DNA from 4 places in the Streptomyces sp. NBC_00078 genome. Region 3 is predicted to be linked to each of the others. Evidence: riboswitches for the same ligand, from Rfam matches in the RefSeq annotation. Region 3 holds a riboswitch; each other region holds the start of a gene.

Region 1 (3,162 bases), 2.8 Mb from region 3:
ACGCACCGTATCCCGCTGCGAAGCAAAACGCCCCCTGACCGGGTAGAAGTGGCCCACGCCGCGCAGGGCGAGACCACTCCGTCCGGGGGCTACGCCCGGCGGCGGGGCTTCCTGCGCTTGGCGCCCTTGGAGACGCCGGATCCACTGCGAGGGTTCCGTCCGGTCGTCTTGGCGGCCGTGGGCTTGCGCCGGACGGCGGCCGTGTCGCCCACCTTGTCCTGGGACTCCGGCGCAGTCGCCGTGCGGCCCCGGGAGCTGTTGACCGTGCGGCCGCGGACGATGCCGATGAAGTCCTCGACCATGTCCGTGGTCGCCTCCTCGGGCCAGACCAGGGCGACGCCCGAGCCGGGGCCGTCCACGAGCGGCCGGTAGGTGAGGTCCCTGCGGTGGTGGAGGCGGGCCAGGGACTGGGGGACGATCAGGAGGCCGATGCCCGCCGCTACGAGTTCGACGGCGTCCTCCGTGGTGGCGGGGCGCTCGAAGGCGGGCTCTCCCGGCGGCCGGTCCCAGTCGAAGACGTCGTCGAGCGGGTGGAGGACGACCTCCTCCGCGAGGTCCTCGACGCTCACCTCGTCCGCCGCGGTGATCAGGTGGTCCTTGGGGACCATGACGACCGTGGTCTCGGTGTAGAGAGGGATGGCGCTGAAGAACGTACGGTCCACCGGCAGCCGCAGGAGTCCCGCGTCGGCGTCACCGGCGCGCAGTGCGCCGGACGCCTCGGCGGCCGGTACGGCGAGGAGGGTCAGGGGGATGTCGGGCAGGCGCTCGTTCCAGATCCGCACCCACTTGGCGGGCGTCGCTCCCGGGACGTACGCGAGCCGGAACGTCTGGGATGCTTCCGTGCCTGTCACCCCGCCAGGCTACCGGCCGTGGTCGGAGGTCTCGAACGCGCTCGATACCCTGGGCACCATGATGTCGCACCAGACCACCCAGACCATGAAGCCCGCGACCGCGGCGAAGAAGCTGGGTGTGTACCTCGAGGCCACCCCCGCCGAGTTCCGTGAGGGTGTCGTCTCGCGCGCCCAGCTCGACCAGCTCCAGGCCGAGCCGCCCGAGTGGCTGCGCGAGCTTCGGGCCAATGGGCCGCACCCGCGTCCGGTGGTCGCGGCGAAGCTCGGCGTCTCCATCGCGGGCCTTGCGCGCGGCGGGGTCACCGAGCCGCTCACCACGGACCAGATCGACGCACTGAAGCAGGAACAGCCCGAGTGGCTGCAGAAGGAGCGTGCCACCCAGGCCGAGGTCCGCAAGGAGGGGGCACGCATCAAGAAGCGGAACGCCGAGCGCGAGCAGCAGAGCGACGGACCGCGTTCCTGACTTCGTCCGCGAGTTCTTCCGCCGACAGCGTCAGTTCGCGACGGTCGGTCGCCGTCCGGATTCGCTGCGTACACAACCCGCGGATCTGACGGAACGTCACGACGAAGGTCACAAAAGCGTATCGGACATTTCGGCCTCCAACCTTCACACGAGTCACACAAGTTGGCTAGTTTGGCAGCAGGCCGCACGAGACCTTCCGGCGAACCCCGTCGGGACGCGCGGCCTCCGCCGAGTCCGGTGTGCCCTTGCGGCAGCCGGAGCCGAGGACCCGACCGAACGATGGGGTGAATCGGCCCAACCGCCCGCAAGGGCAAGGGCCGTAGGGCATGCCTTCCGGAATCGACCGCCCGAACCCGACAGCTGACTCGGTAGGCGGAGTACGGAAGGAGTACGGCTCCCATGGCGCCGGAACGATCGTCGCGTCCCGGAGGCTTCGGCCTTCCCAGTATGCGCAACTCCGCTCTCGCGACCGCGGCCCTCACCTCGGTGGCCCTGTTCTCGCAGACCGCCGACGCCGCGCCGATGAAGGCGGACGAGGGCCCCAGCCGCGAAGACGTCCGGCAGCGGGTGAGCAGCCTCTACGACCAGGCCGAGTCCGATACCGGCCTCCACAACATCACCCGGGCGCAGTCGGCGGGTGTGCGGGGCCGCGGCGTTCCGGCGAGCGGTGGCCGGACGCCGGATCCCGACACGGACGACATCACCCGGCAGTGGTTCGCCGGGGCGCGCTCGTCACTGGGCCCGACGGCCCCGGCCGTCCTGCCGGCCGACCGTACGCCCGCCCGGCGCACGCCGGCCCGCCGGGCCGGGACACCGCCCGAGCGCGCCGTGGCACCGGCACCGGCGCCTGAGATCCGCACCGGCCGTGAGTTGGAGGCGGCCGCCCGGCCCGCGCTCGAGCTGCCCGCCGGCCAGACCCAGCAGGGTCCCGTGGCCGAGCTGACGGCCGCCCCCACGGCGGCACTGCCCGCCGTACCGGGACAGCGGCAAGGATCTTCCATGGCCACGCCCGCAGCCGCTCCCGAATCGAAGCAGACGTCGCTGCGCAGCTCCAAGCGGCACAACCAGCGCAAGATCGCGGCGGCCAGCGAGCTGCTGTACAGGTACACCGCCCGGCAGACGTCCGTGGCGCCGCTCACGGCCGCCCCCTCCCAGCCGCTCCAACTGCCCCAACTCCCCCGGGCTGCCGCCCCCTGGGAGGAGCAGGCGCTCCGCGCGACCGAGGAGGCATGGCGACTGCAGCAGCCGTCGGTACTCGACACGGGCGTGCCACCGGCCGGGGACCGGCGCCTCCAGCCTTCCGCCCTCGACACCGGAGTCCCCGCGGCCGAGGACTGGCGCCTCCAGCCCTACGCCCTCGACACCAGGGCCCCCGCAACCGACGACTGGCGGATGCAGCCTTCCGTCCTCGACACCGGAGTCCCCGTCGTCGAGACTCGTGTCGGCACCAAGGCCGACCGGGCCGTGACCTTCGCCCGTGCCCAGATCGGCAGGCCGTGCCTGTGGGGTGCGGTCGGGCCGGAGTCGTACGACAACGCCGGTCTCACCCAGGCATCCTGGAAGGCCGCGGGGGTCACCCTGCCGCGCACCCCGCACGAGCAGGCGAACGCCGGCACCGTGATCCCGCTCGCCGAGAGCCGCCCCGGGGACCTGATCTTCTTCCACGACAACTTCAGCCACGTCGGCCTCTACACCGGCAACGGCCTGATGATCCACGCCCCCGGTCCCGGCTCGGTCATCCGCGAGGAGTCGATCCACAACGCCGGGGAGGCCGCGATCCGGATCGCCGTGCGTCCGGCGTGAGGGTCGGGGACGCCGGCCGAGTCGGGACACCGGCAGTCCGGTGAA
Region 2 (3,162 bases), 2.0 Mb from region 3:
TAGCGCTTGGGGTCGAGGTCCAGGTCTCGGCAGACCAGGGCCATCAGCCGCTTGCTGTCGGCGGCGTCGTAGATCGAGAAGGAGGAGGTGAAGCCGAGCTTCTTCGACTCCCTGCGCAGGATGCGCACGCACGCGCTGTGGAAGGTCATCACCCACATCGCGTTGGCGCGCGGGCCGACGAGCTGCTCGACGCGCTCCTTCATCTCGCCCGCGGCCTTGTTGGTGAAGGTGATCGCGAGGATCTGGCCCGGGTGCACGTTCCGCTCGCCGAGGAGGTGGGCGATGCGGTGGGTGAGGACGCGGGTCTTGCCGGAGCCGGCGCCGGCCACGATGAGCAGCGGAGTGCCGGAGTGGACGACGGCCGCGCGCTGGTTCTCGTTCAACCCGTCCAGGAGCGCCGCCGCGTCGATCGCCGGGCGCGGGGCGCCGTCGCGGTAGTAGGCGTCCCGGTCCGGGGGCGCGTCGAACTTCCCGCCGAACAGATCGTCCGGAACGGGCTCCGGCAGGTGATCGTCCTCGGGCGGTGGCGGGGATTCTTCCTCGTGGCCGCGGGGGGCCTTGAGATCCGCCAGGAAGCTGTCGTCAAAGAGGCTGCTCATCGCCTTCCGAGTCTAGGGTGCCCCACTGACAGCCCGCCGCCACCCCGAGAACTTCCGCCGAATCGGGGGCCTCGCGCGCCTCGGCCTCAGAAGCCGAGGATCTTCCAGATCTGGCCGCCGGCGTCTTCTTGCCCTCCAGGACCGTGCCGTCACGGTCCGCGACCGGCCAGGCCGAGACGTAGACCGTGCCGCCCCCGGGTCGACGGCCACTCGACGATCTTGCGGCCGTCGGGGGATGCCAGGACGGCGTACGGGTTGGAGTCGACGGCCGTCTTGTGCGGGTTGCGCTTCGGCTCCAGCGCGGAGATGTCGGCGGCGATCCTCGTCCTGCCCCGGTCGATCGACAGCAGCTCGCCGAGCTTGTCCCAGGGCGGGGCAATAGGCACACCGGCTTCCGGCGGGGCCCAGGTCTCCACGCCCCAGACGCTGCCGTGGCGGGCCGAGCCGCCGTTCAGACCGACCGCCAAGCCGCCGTCGGGCGCACCGGCCGAGGGCAGGCCGTCGACCAGGCGGTGGCGCTTCCAGGCACCCCCCTCCCGGAAGACCTTGCTGACCGCCGCCGTCAGGCCGATGCAGGTCGGGCCCTCGGTCCCTCGCCGAGGCACTTCTTGCCGCCCCGGCCGGCCTCGGCGACGTACAGATGACCGGCGTCGTAGGCGAGCCGGCGCGGATTGTCGAGGCCTTGGCGATCACGCGGATCGCCGGCTTGCCGCCGGAGTGGCCGCCGGAGGCGCTCGCGGGTGCGATGCCCGCGGTGGCGGCCAGGGCGACCGATGTGCCGATGTGCCGATGTGCGATGTGCGATGTGCCGATGTGCCGATGTGCCGATGTGCCGATGTGCCGATGTGCCGATGTGCCGATGACGAGTGTTGCGCCCCTTCCTCACGGCCGTACCCCCGCACCCGCCCGGGGCGTCCGACCGCGACTGGCTGGAAGTTAGCGCCAGGAAGCGGGCGCACTCCGCTATTCCGGTCAAAGTGCGCGCACATCTGCGCAGATCTGCGCAGATACTTCCGGAAGGACCCCGTCGCGCGACACTCTGACCCAAGGTCACGAAAATGTATCGGGCATATCGAACATCAACCTTCACACGGGCCACACGAGTTGGCTACCGTTCCGAGCAGGCCGCACGACACCCACCGGCGACCGTCGCCGGGCCGCGCAGCCTCCGTCGAGTCCGGTGTGCCTCCGCGCATCCGGAGCCGGGGACCCACCGATCCCGGGGTGAATCGGTCCGACTCCCTTCCGGGGCTCGGACCATAGGGCAACCCTTCCGAACCACCCGCCCGAACCCGACAGCTAACTCGGTAGGCGGAACGTGGAAGGAGTCGCCTCCCTTGGCGTCGCACCGCAAGTCACGCCCCTCTGTTACGCGCGTAGCGGGCATACGCACCCCCGCTCTCGCCACGGCCGCCCTCACCTCCGTGGCCCTGCTGTCCCAGTCGGCCAATGCCGCCCCCGCCGCCGACGGGCAGCCCAGTCTCGAGGAAGTCGAGAAGAAGGTCGACGACCTCTACCGCCAGGCGGAGTCGGCCACCGAGAAGTACAACGCGGCCAAGGAGAAGACCACGACGCAGCACAAGCGCGTCGACACCCTCCTCGACGATGTCGCCCAGCGCACCCAGAAGCTCAACGCGGAGCGGGAGGAACTCGGTTCCTACGCCGCTGCCCAGTACCGGACCGGCGCCGCCGCACCCGACACGGCCACCTTCCTGCTCGCCGACTCTCCGCAGGACTACTTCGACCAGACGCAGCTGATGGGGCGGCTGACCTCCCGCCAGAAGAGCGCGGTCGACGACTACTTCACCGAGCAGTCCGCGGCGATGAAGAAGCGGCAGGAGGCCTCCAAGAGCCTGGAGACGCTCACCGAGACGCAGAGCGACCTGCAGACGGCCAAGTCGACGGTGCAGACCAAGCTCTCCGGCGCGCGCGAACTGCTGTCGAAGCTGACCGCCGAGGAGAAGGCGCGGCTCGCGGCCATCCAGCAGAAGAAGAAGCAGGAGGCCGCGCGCAAGGCGGCCGAGCTGGCCGAGCGGCAGGCGGCCGAGCAGAAGGCCAAGGAGGAGACCTCGGCCGGCGGGAGCGGTTCCTCCGCGAACTCGGGCAGTACCTCCGGCACCGGCTCCTCGGCCACGAAGGCCGAGAAGACGCTCGCCTTCGCCCGTGCGCAGGTCGGAAAGCCGTACGTCTGGGGCGCCACCGGCCCCGGCTCCTACGACTGCTCCGGCCTCACCCAGGCCGCCTGGAAGGCCGCCGGCGTCAGTCTCCCGCGCACCACCTACGACCAGGTGAAGGCCGGCACCACCGTCCCCCTGGCCGACGCGCAGCCCGGCGACCTGGTCTTCTTCTACGACGACATCAGCCACGTCGGCATCTACATCGGCAACGGCATGATGATCCACGCCCCGAAGCCCGGCGCGTACGTCCGCGAGGAGTCGGTCTACTACGGCGGCGAATCGATCATCCACAGCGTGGTGCGGCCGGCCTGACGCACCCGGGAGCGGGGCACGCGCGCGTGCAGGTGTTTTTGGACCCGCGCGCGCGTGCCCCGCGCCCCTCGGCA
Region 3 (3,162 bases):
GCAACGGGTTCTACGGCGGGCTCAAGCTGACCCAGCAGAACTGGGAGAAGTACGGCGGCCTCGACTACGCCCCCAGTGCAGACCTGGCCAGCCGCAACCAGCAGATAGCCGTCGCCGAGAAGCTCCTGGACGACCAGGGCGTCGGCGCCTTCCACCTCTGCGGACTGACCTCCGGCCTGAACAAGGACTCGGACTCGGCCGACATCGACACGGGCATTCTGGACGGCGGTTCGGGTTCGTCCGACTCCTCCGGTGCATCCGACTCCACCGGTTTGTCCAACTCGTCCGGCAATGGATCCAGTGGGTCATCTTCGTCGGATTCGTCCTCCGGTGCGTCGTCCAGCACTTCGCCTTCCGCCTCCGAGGACGCGAAGGGCGACTCGGCTGAATCCGGTACGTCGGCCTCACCTTCCGCCTCCCCGTCCAAGACGGCCTCGCGCGAGGCGCAGCGCAGCGACGCCTCGTCCGCAGACCGGGCAAAGGGGGGCGACTCGGACAACGTTCAGCAGGAAGTGGGCTCTTGGAGCCTCGTCGACACCGGCGCGCTCGGCACCGGCCGCCACCGCGGCGCGAGCGCCGAGGGGACCAAGGCGGACACTCGCACCGACGACACGTATACGGTCCACGCCGGCGACACCCTCGCCTCCATCGCCGACTCCCTTGGCCTGGACGGCGGGTGGCACGCGCTCTACGCCGAGAACGAGAAGGCCCTCGGCAGCGACCCGAACCGCATCGTCGCCGGTCAGACCCTGCGACTCCCTGCCGAATAGGGCGAAAAGCAACGGGAGTTCGCGTCACGCTTCGCTCCGGAATGTCCGGTTTGGTGAAAGTGTGGGATGAGTCTCAGAAGCCCTGATCGTCTTTGAAATTCCCTCGATCGCGTGTCTACGGTCGTCACCGCTCGTCAACACGAGCCCCGGCTGCCGCAACGCCGAATCCTGCCAGCGGCCGTACGGGAACAGTCGTCGCGTAAAGCGCCGTAGGCAGGAGCGGGGGACCCAAGGTAGGTGCCGGGTCCGGCAGTTGAGGCCTCACGGCCTCCGACGCCGGAACCGGCTTGGGGTTAAGCCGCGCACCGGGAGGTGCGCGGCCGGGCAACTCAACCGGCCCGAACCCGACAGCTCACCTCGCAGGCGTCGGTGAGGGGATCCACCATGCTGTTTTCCGGCAAGGGCAAGCACCGTCGTCCGTCCAAGGCCACCCGCGCCGCCGCGATCGCCGGCGTCACCGGTGTCGCCATCGCCGCCCCGCTGATGGCGGCCGGCAACGCCTCCGCCGCCACCGCCTCCGAGTGGGACGCCGTCGCCCAGTGCGAGTCGGGCGGCAACTGGTCCATCAACACCGGCAACGGCTACTACGGCGGCCTGCAGTTCTCCGCGTCCACCTGGGCCGCGTACGGCGGCACGCAGTACGCCGCGCAGGCCAACCAGGCCGGCAAGGCGCAGCAGATAGCCGTCGCCGAGAAGGTTCTCGCCGCTCAGGGCAAGGGCGCCTGGCCGGTCTGCGGCACGGGCCTGTCCAGCGCCGCCTACAACGGCGCCGGTGCCTCCGGCTCCAGCACCGCCAACCGCTCGGCCGACTCGCAGGCCGCCTCCCGCTCCTCCGAGCGCCCGGCCGCGAAGACCGAGAAGAGCCAGAAGACCGTCACCACCCCGACCGGCAAGAAGGTCAAGAAGGGCGACGGCGAGTACAAGGTCGTCAAGGGTGACACCCTCAGCTCGATCGCCGAGAAGCACGGCGTCAAGGGCGGCTGGCAGAAGCTGTTCAAGCTGAACAAGGACATCGTCTCCGACGCCAACCTCATCTACCCGGGCCAGCAGCTGCACCTGAAGTGACGGCCTGCCGGTAGCTGAACCACAGCGCCCGCCCGACCGTGTCCTCCACCATGGAGGACAGGTGAGGGCCTCCCCCCGTCCCCACGGGCTCCCCGCTCCGGTGCGTGTTCCCCCGTACGCACCGGGGCGGGGTTCTTTTTGCGTCCACGCTTTGTTCCGTTCGGAAACAATTTACTCTCGGTTCTGCTCAAGGGGTGGTCGGCAGCGTGGCCGATCGGCCGGAGGCGGTTAGGCTCGTCTCGCAGAGCCACTGCGCTTCAGCCGTAGCCGCGTCACATCCATGAAGGAGATGCTCGTGCCGTCCATCGACGTCGTCGTAGCCCGGGAAATCCTGGACTCCCGAGGCAACCCCACGGTCGAGGTCGAGGTCGGCCTCGACGACGGCAGCACGGGTCGTGCCGCCGTTCCCTCCGGCGCCTCCACGGGCGCCTTCGAGGCCGTCGAGCTCCGCGACGGTGACCCCAACCGCTACCAGGGCAAGGGTGTCGAGAAGGCCGTCCTCGCCGTCATCGAGCAGATCGGCCCGGAGCTCGTCGGCTACGACGCCACCGAGCAGCGCCTGATCGACCAGGCCATGTTCGACCTGGACGCCACCGACAACAAGGGCTCCCTCGGCGCCAACGCCATCCTCGGCGTCTCCCTGGCCGTCGCCCACGCCGCCTCCGAGGCCAGCGACCTCCCGCTCTTCCGCTACCTGGGCGGCCCGAACGCGCACCTGCTGCCGGTGCCGATGATGAACATCCTGAACGGCGGCTCGCACGCCGACTCGAACGTGGACATCCAGGAGTTCATGATCGCCCCGATCGGCGCGGAGTCCTTCTCCGAGGCCCTGCGCTGGGGCGCCGAGGTCTACCACACCCTCAAGAAGGTGCTGAAGACCAAGGGCCTGTCCACCGGCCTCGGCGACGAGGGCGGCTTCGCCCCGAACCTGGAGTCCAACCGCGCCGCGCTCGACCTCATCATCGAGGCCATCAAGCAGGCCGGTTACATCCCCGGCGAGCAGATCGCGCTCGCGCTCGACGTCGCCGCGTCCGAGTTCTACAAGGACGGCAAGTACGAGTTCGAGGGCAAGTCCCGCTCGGCCGCCGAGATGACCGAGTACTACGAGGAGCTGGTCTCCGCGTACCCGCTCGTCTCCATCGAGGACCCGCTGTACGAGGACGACTGGGCCGGCTGGAAGGTCATCACCGACAAGCTGGGCGACAAGGTCCAGATCGTCGGCGACGACCTGTTCGTCACCAACCCGGAGCGCCTGGCCCGCGGCATCGAGGAGGGCACCGCCAACGCCCTGCTCGTCAAGGTGAACCAGATCGGCTCGCTGACCGAG
Region 4 (3,162 bases), 600 kb from region 3:
GCTTGCGAAGAGAAGTCATGTAGTGCGTCAACGCCCGCGTCGGAGGGCGATCTTCCGCTGCGGCCGCAAAATCCCCGTAAACAAGCGGAGTCACCCATTCCAGCGGCTGGACAGCGGAAAAAAGGCAGCCCTGACGTCTGGGGTATGCCGTCAGGGCTGCCGGGATCACGAGGAAAAGAAAGAACAGCGAGAACAGGGAGAACAGGGAGAAGCCGAGGTCAGGGAGAAGCGAGGTCAGGGGGTGAGGCCCTTGCTGCGCAGCCATGTCATCGGGTCGATGCCCGTGGCCTGGCCGTTCAGGTGGACCTCGAGGTGCAGGTGCGGACCGGTCACGTTGCCGGTGGCGCCGACACGCCCGATCACATCGCCCGTGCCGACCTTCTGGCCCACGCTCACGCTGATCGACGACTGGTGGCAGAACCAGAGTTCCGTACCGTCGTCGAGCGTGATGATCGTGCGGTAGCCGTACGAGCCCGCCCAGCCGGCCTCCGTGACGGTACCGCTGTGGACGGCCTTGATGAGCGTGCCCGTGGGGGCGGCGAAGTCGAGACCCGTGTGGTAGCCGGAGGACCACATCGAGCCGGCCTGTCCGAAGGTACCGGTGATCGTGTACGACACGACCGGCAGCTTGAACTGCTTGGCCAGCTCGGCGAGTTTGGCGGCCTCGGCCTTCTTCTTGGCCTCCGCCTCGGCCTTCTCCTTCGCGGCCCGCGCCTTGGCCACGGCCGCCTTCTCCGCCTGGGCGGCAGCGTCGTCGACCTGCTTGGCGAAGACGGCCTCGGTGGCCGACCGGGCCTTGCCGTCGACCTGGACCTGCTGGCTCTCGGCCTGGGCCATGATGCGGTTGCGCAGCGCCTCACCGGCGTCCGCGGCGCCCTGCGCGGTGTCGTCGGAGCTGACGCCGACGGTGCTGAGGGCGGTGGCGGAGCCCTTGGAGGCGTGCGAGGAGTCGCCGAACACGCCGCCCACAGAAGGCAGATCGGGCAGGGAGATGGAGACCGGGGGCTTGCCGGTGTTGGCGCTGGCAATGCCGCCCGCGCCGACGGCGGCTATGACACCGACGCCGAGAACCGTGGAGCTGCGGGCGAGTCCCCCGCCGCGCTGCTTGGAGACACGGTGCCGGCCGCGCACCGGCGGTAGGGACTCCTCGGTGGGGTTCCACTCCTCCCACGGGCCCTCGTCGGTGCGGGGGCCGGCAAAGCCGAAGGGCTCGGTACTCGGCACGAACGGTGCTGCCGGGGCAGGCGGGTTGGACGCCACGTAGGCGTGCTCCTTCCTTCCTTCTCGCCTACCGGGTTAGCTGACGGGTTCGGAGCAGGAAGGTCTCCTACGCGCGTATACCCGCCGTACGTTCACGGCGGCTTCAGCGCGATTCACCCCAGGGTGGTGGTTCCCCGGTTCCCTTGCGGGATTCGGCGCGTGCGCACGGAGCCGTCTCTTGTGACGGCTGGGACGACCGCGCTGCGTTATCGAACGTTAATAGACCCGGGGTGCCGTTTCCAGCTGTTCCGCTTGATCATTAATGCTTCTTGGTCTGGACGTAGGGCCCATGAACGGCCATAAACGGGCGAGTTGGCCAGACCTCAGGATCCACACAGGTATTGACGGTATGTCAGTTGTTATGCGGAGGGCGGTCGCTCGACCACACTCGGTGACATCGCGTCAGGGAAGGGCGGGGAGACACGGAAAGGCACGGACAGGCACGGAGAGGCCCACGGAGAGGCATGGAAGCGGGAAAACACTCAGGGCCGGAATCCAGTTACTGGATTCCGGCCCTGAGCCTTGAGTAGCGGGGACAGGATTTGAACCTGCGACCTCTGGGTTATGAGCCCAGCGAGCTACCGAGCTGCTCCACCCCGCGTCGTTGTGTAACCAGCATACGCCATCCGTGGGGTGCTCAGAACCACGGTCACGACCGTGGGTCACGAACCCGGGAGATGCCGGTTCGGCGCCTTGGCCTGCTCCTCGTACTCCGGCAGTACGACGACCTCGACGCCCCGCGACGCCAGCAGCCCGCTCCCGTCCGCCTCCGTGACGAACGTGTCCGGCTCCCGCCACGCCGTGACCACCCGCCGCACCCCCGCGTCGAGGATCAGCCGCGCGCACGGCCTGGGCCGGGAGGCGCGGTGGGCGCAGGGCTCCAGGCTGCTGTACACCGTCGCCGACGCGAGTCTCGGATCCGCCGGGTCGAGCTTGGCCAGGGCCGCCTCCTCGGCGTGCACGACAGGGTCGCCGCCCTCGCGCGAGTGACCGCGGGCCAGCTCCGTGCCGTCGGCGGCGACGATCACCGCGCCCACGCTGAAGGCCGTGCGGGAGGGCGGGCACTGCGCCGCCAGCTCGCAGGCGAGGGCCAGCCAGTGGCGGTCGGCGGCGGCGGGGAGCGGGCCGGCACCGGGGGCCGTGGGCTCGTAGCGCATGAGAACGACGTCCTCGATCCGCCGGGTCTCCGTCAGGCGCAGGCGGCCACCCTGGTAGGCGCCGGGGCCGAAGAGGCGGGGAGCGTCCGGGTCGCCCACGAAGAGGGGGGCGAGGACGAGCTGGAGTTCGTCGGCGAGGCCCTGCCGGAGGAACTGGGTGTGGATCGTGCCGCCGCCCTCGACCATCAGGCGCCGTACGCCGCGCACGTCGTGCAGATGCTCCAGGAGCCGCCGCCAGTCGAGGTCGGGGCCGAGCGGGACGACGTCGGCGGCGAGGCCGAGTGCGCGCGCCCGCCGGGCACCCTGGTCGGTCGTGCAGACGAGCTTCTCGCCACCCGTGTGCCAGAAGTTCGCGTCCGGGTCCAGGTCGCCGGAGCCGCTGACGGTGACCTTGAGGGGGTACTCCGACTTCCCAGCCGCGATGCGGGCGGCCCGGCGCTCGGGCGAGTTGACCAGCAGCCGCGGGTTGTCGGCGCGGATCGTGCCCGCGCCGACGAGGATCGCGTCGACGGACGCCCGCACCTCGTCCACACGGTCGAAGTCGGCCGGGGAGGAGAGCAGGAGGCGTTCGGGGCCGGCGTCGTCGAGGTAGCCGTCGAGAGAGACGGCGGCGGACAGCAGGACGTAGGGGTACGGCATCGGTCGCGCTCACTCTCGGCGGCGGGCTCGGACAGGCAGGGCGGGCTCGGGCGGGTGGGTCTTGGTTCAAGTTTGAAACAAACCTACACTGGGGCTATGACGACTC

The links. A riboswitch is a leader RNA that binds a small molecule or an ion and turns the genes downstream of it on or off. The one in region 3 is predicted to bind cyclic di-AMP.
Region 1: another riboswitch for cyclic di-AMP. It lies ahead of OOK07_RS04130 (C40 family peptidase); the one in region 3 lies ahead of OOK07_RS17240 (LysM peptidoglycan-binding domain-containing protein).
Region 2: another riboswitch for cyclic di-AMP. It lies ahead of OOK07_RS26750 (C40 family peptidase); the one in region 3 lies ahead of OOK07_RS17240 (LysM peptidoglycan-binding domain-containing protein).
Region 4: another riboswitch for cyclic di-AMP. It lies ahead of OOK07_RS20125 (M23 family metallopeptidase); the one in region 3 lies ahead of OOK07_RS17240 (LysM peptidoglycan-binding domain-containing protein).

What each region holds. Positions count from the first base shown of each region.
Region 1 is NZ_JAPELX010000001.1:883,022-886,183, forward strand. It holds gene OOK07_RS04120 (LysR family substrate-binding domain-containing protein) at 90-851, opposite strand; gene OOK07_RS04125 (DUF5997 family protein) at 910-1,314, shown strand; cyclic di-AMP (ydaO/yuaA leader) riboswitch at 1,531-1,705, shown strand; gene OOK07_RS04130 (C40 family peptidase) at 1,762-3,117, shown strand.
Region 2 is NZ_JAPELX010000001.1:5,677,350-5,680,511, reverse strand. It holds gene pcrA (DNA helicase PcrA) at 1-599, opposite strand, end outside; gene OOK07_RS26755 (hypothetical protein) at 749-1,204, opposite strand; cyclic di-AMP (ydaO/yuaA leader) riboswitch at 1,773-1,928, shown strand; gene OOK07_RS26750 (C40 family peptidase) at 1,937-3,088, shown strand.
Region 3 is NZ_JAPELX010000001.1:3,704,764-3,707,925, reverse strand. It holds gene OOK07_RS17245 (LysM peptidoglycan-binding domain-containing protein) at 1-770, shown strand, start outside; cyclic di-AMP (ydaO/yuaA leader) riboswitch at 966-1,151, shown strand; gene OOK07_RS17240 (LysM peptidoglycan-binding domain-containing protein) at 1,155-1,835, shown strand; gene eno (phosphopyruvate hydratase) at 2,125-3,162, shown strand, end outside.
Region 4 is NZ_JAPELX010000001.1:4,306,127-4,309,288, forward strand. It holds gene OOK07_RS20120 (aldo/keto reductase) at 1-19, opposite strand, end outside; gene OOK07_RS20125 (M23 family metallopeptidase) at 235-1,260, opposite strand; cyclic di-AMP (ydaO/yuaA leader) riboswitch at 1,271-1,428, opposite strand; tRNA gene OOK07_RS20130 (tRNA-Met) at 1,788-1,861, opposite strand; gene OOK07_RS20135 (dihydrofolate reductase family protein) at 1,923-3,056, opposite strand; gene OOK07_RS20140 (MarR family winged helix-turn-helix transcriptional regulator) at 3,153-3,162, shown strand, end outside.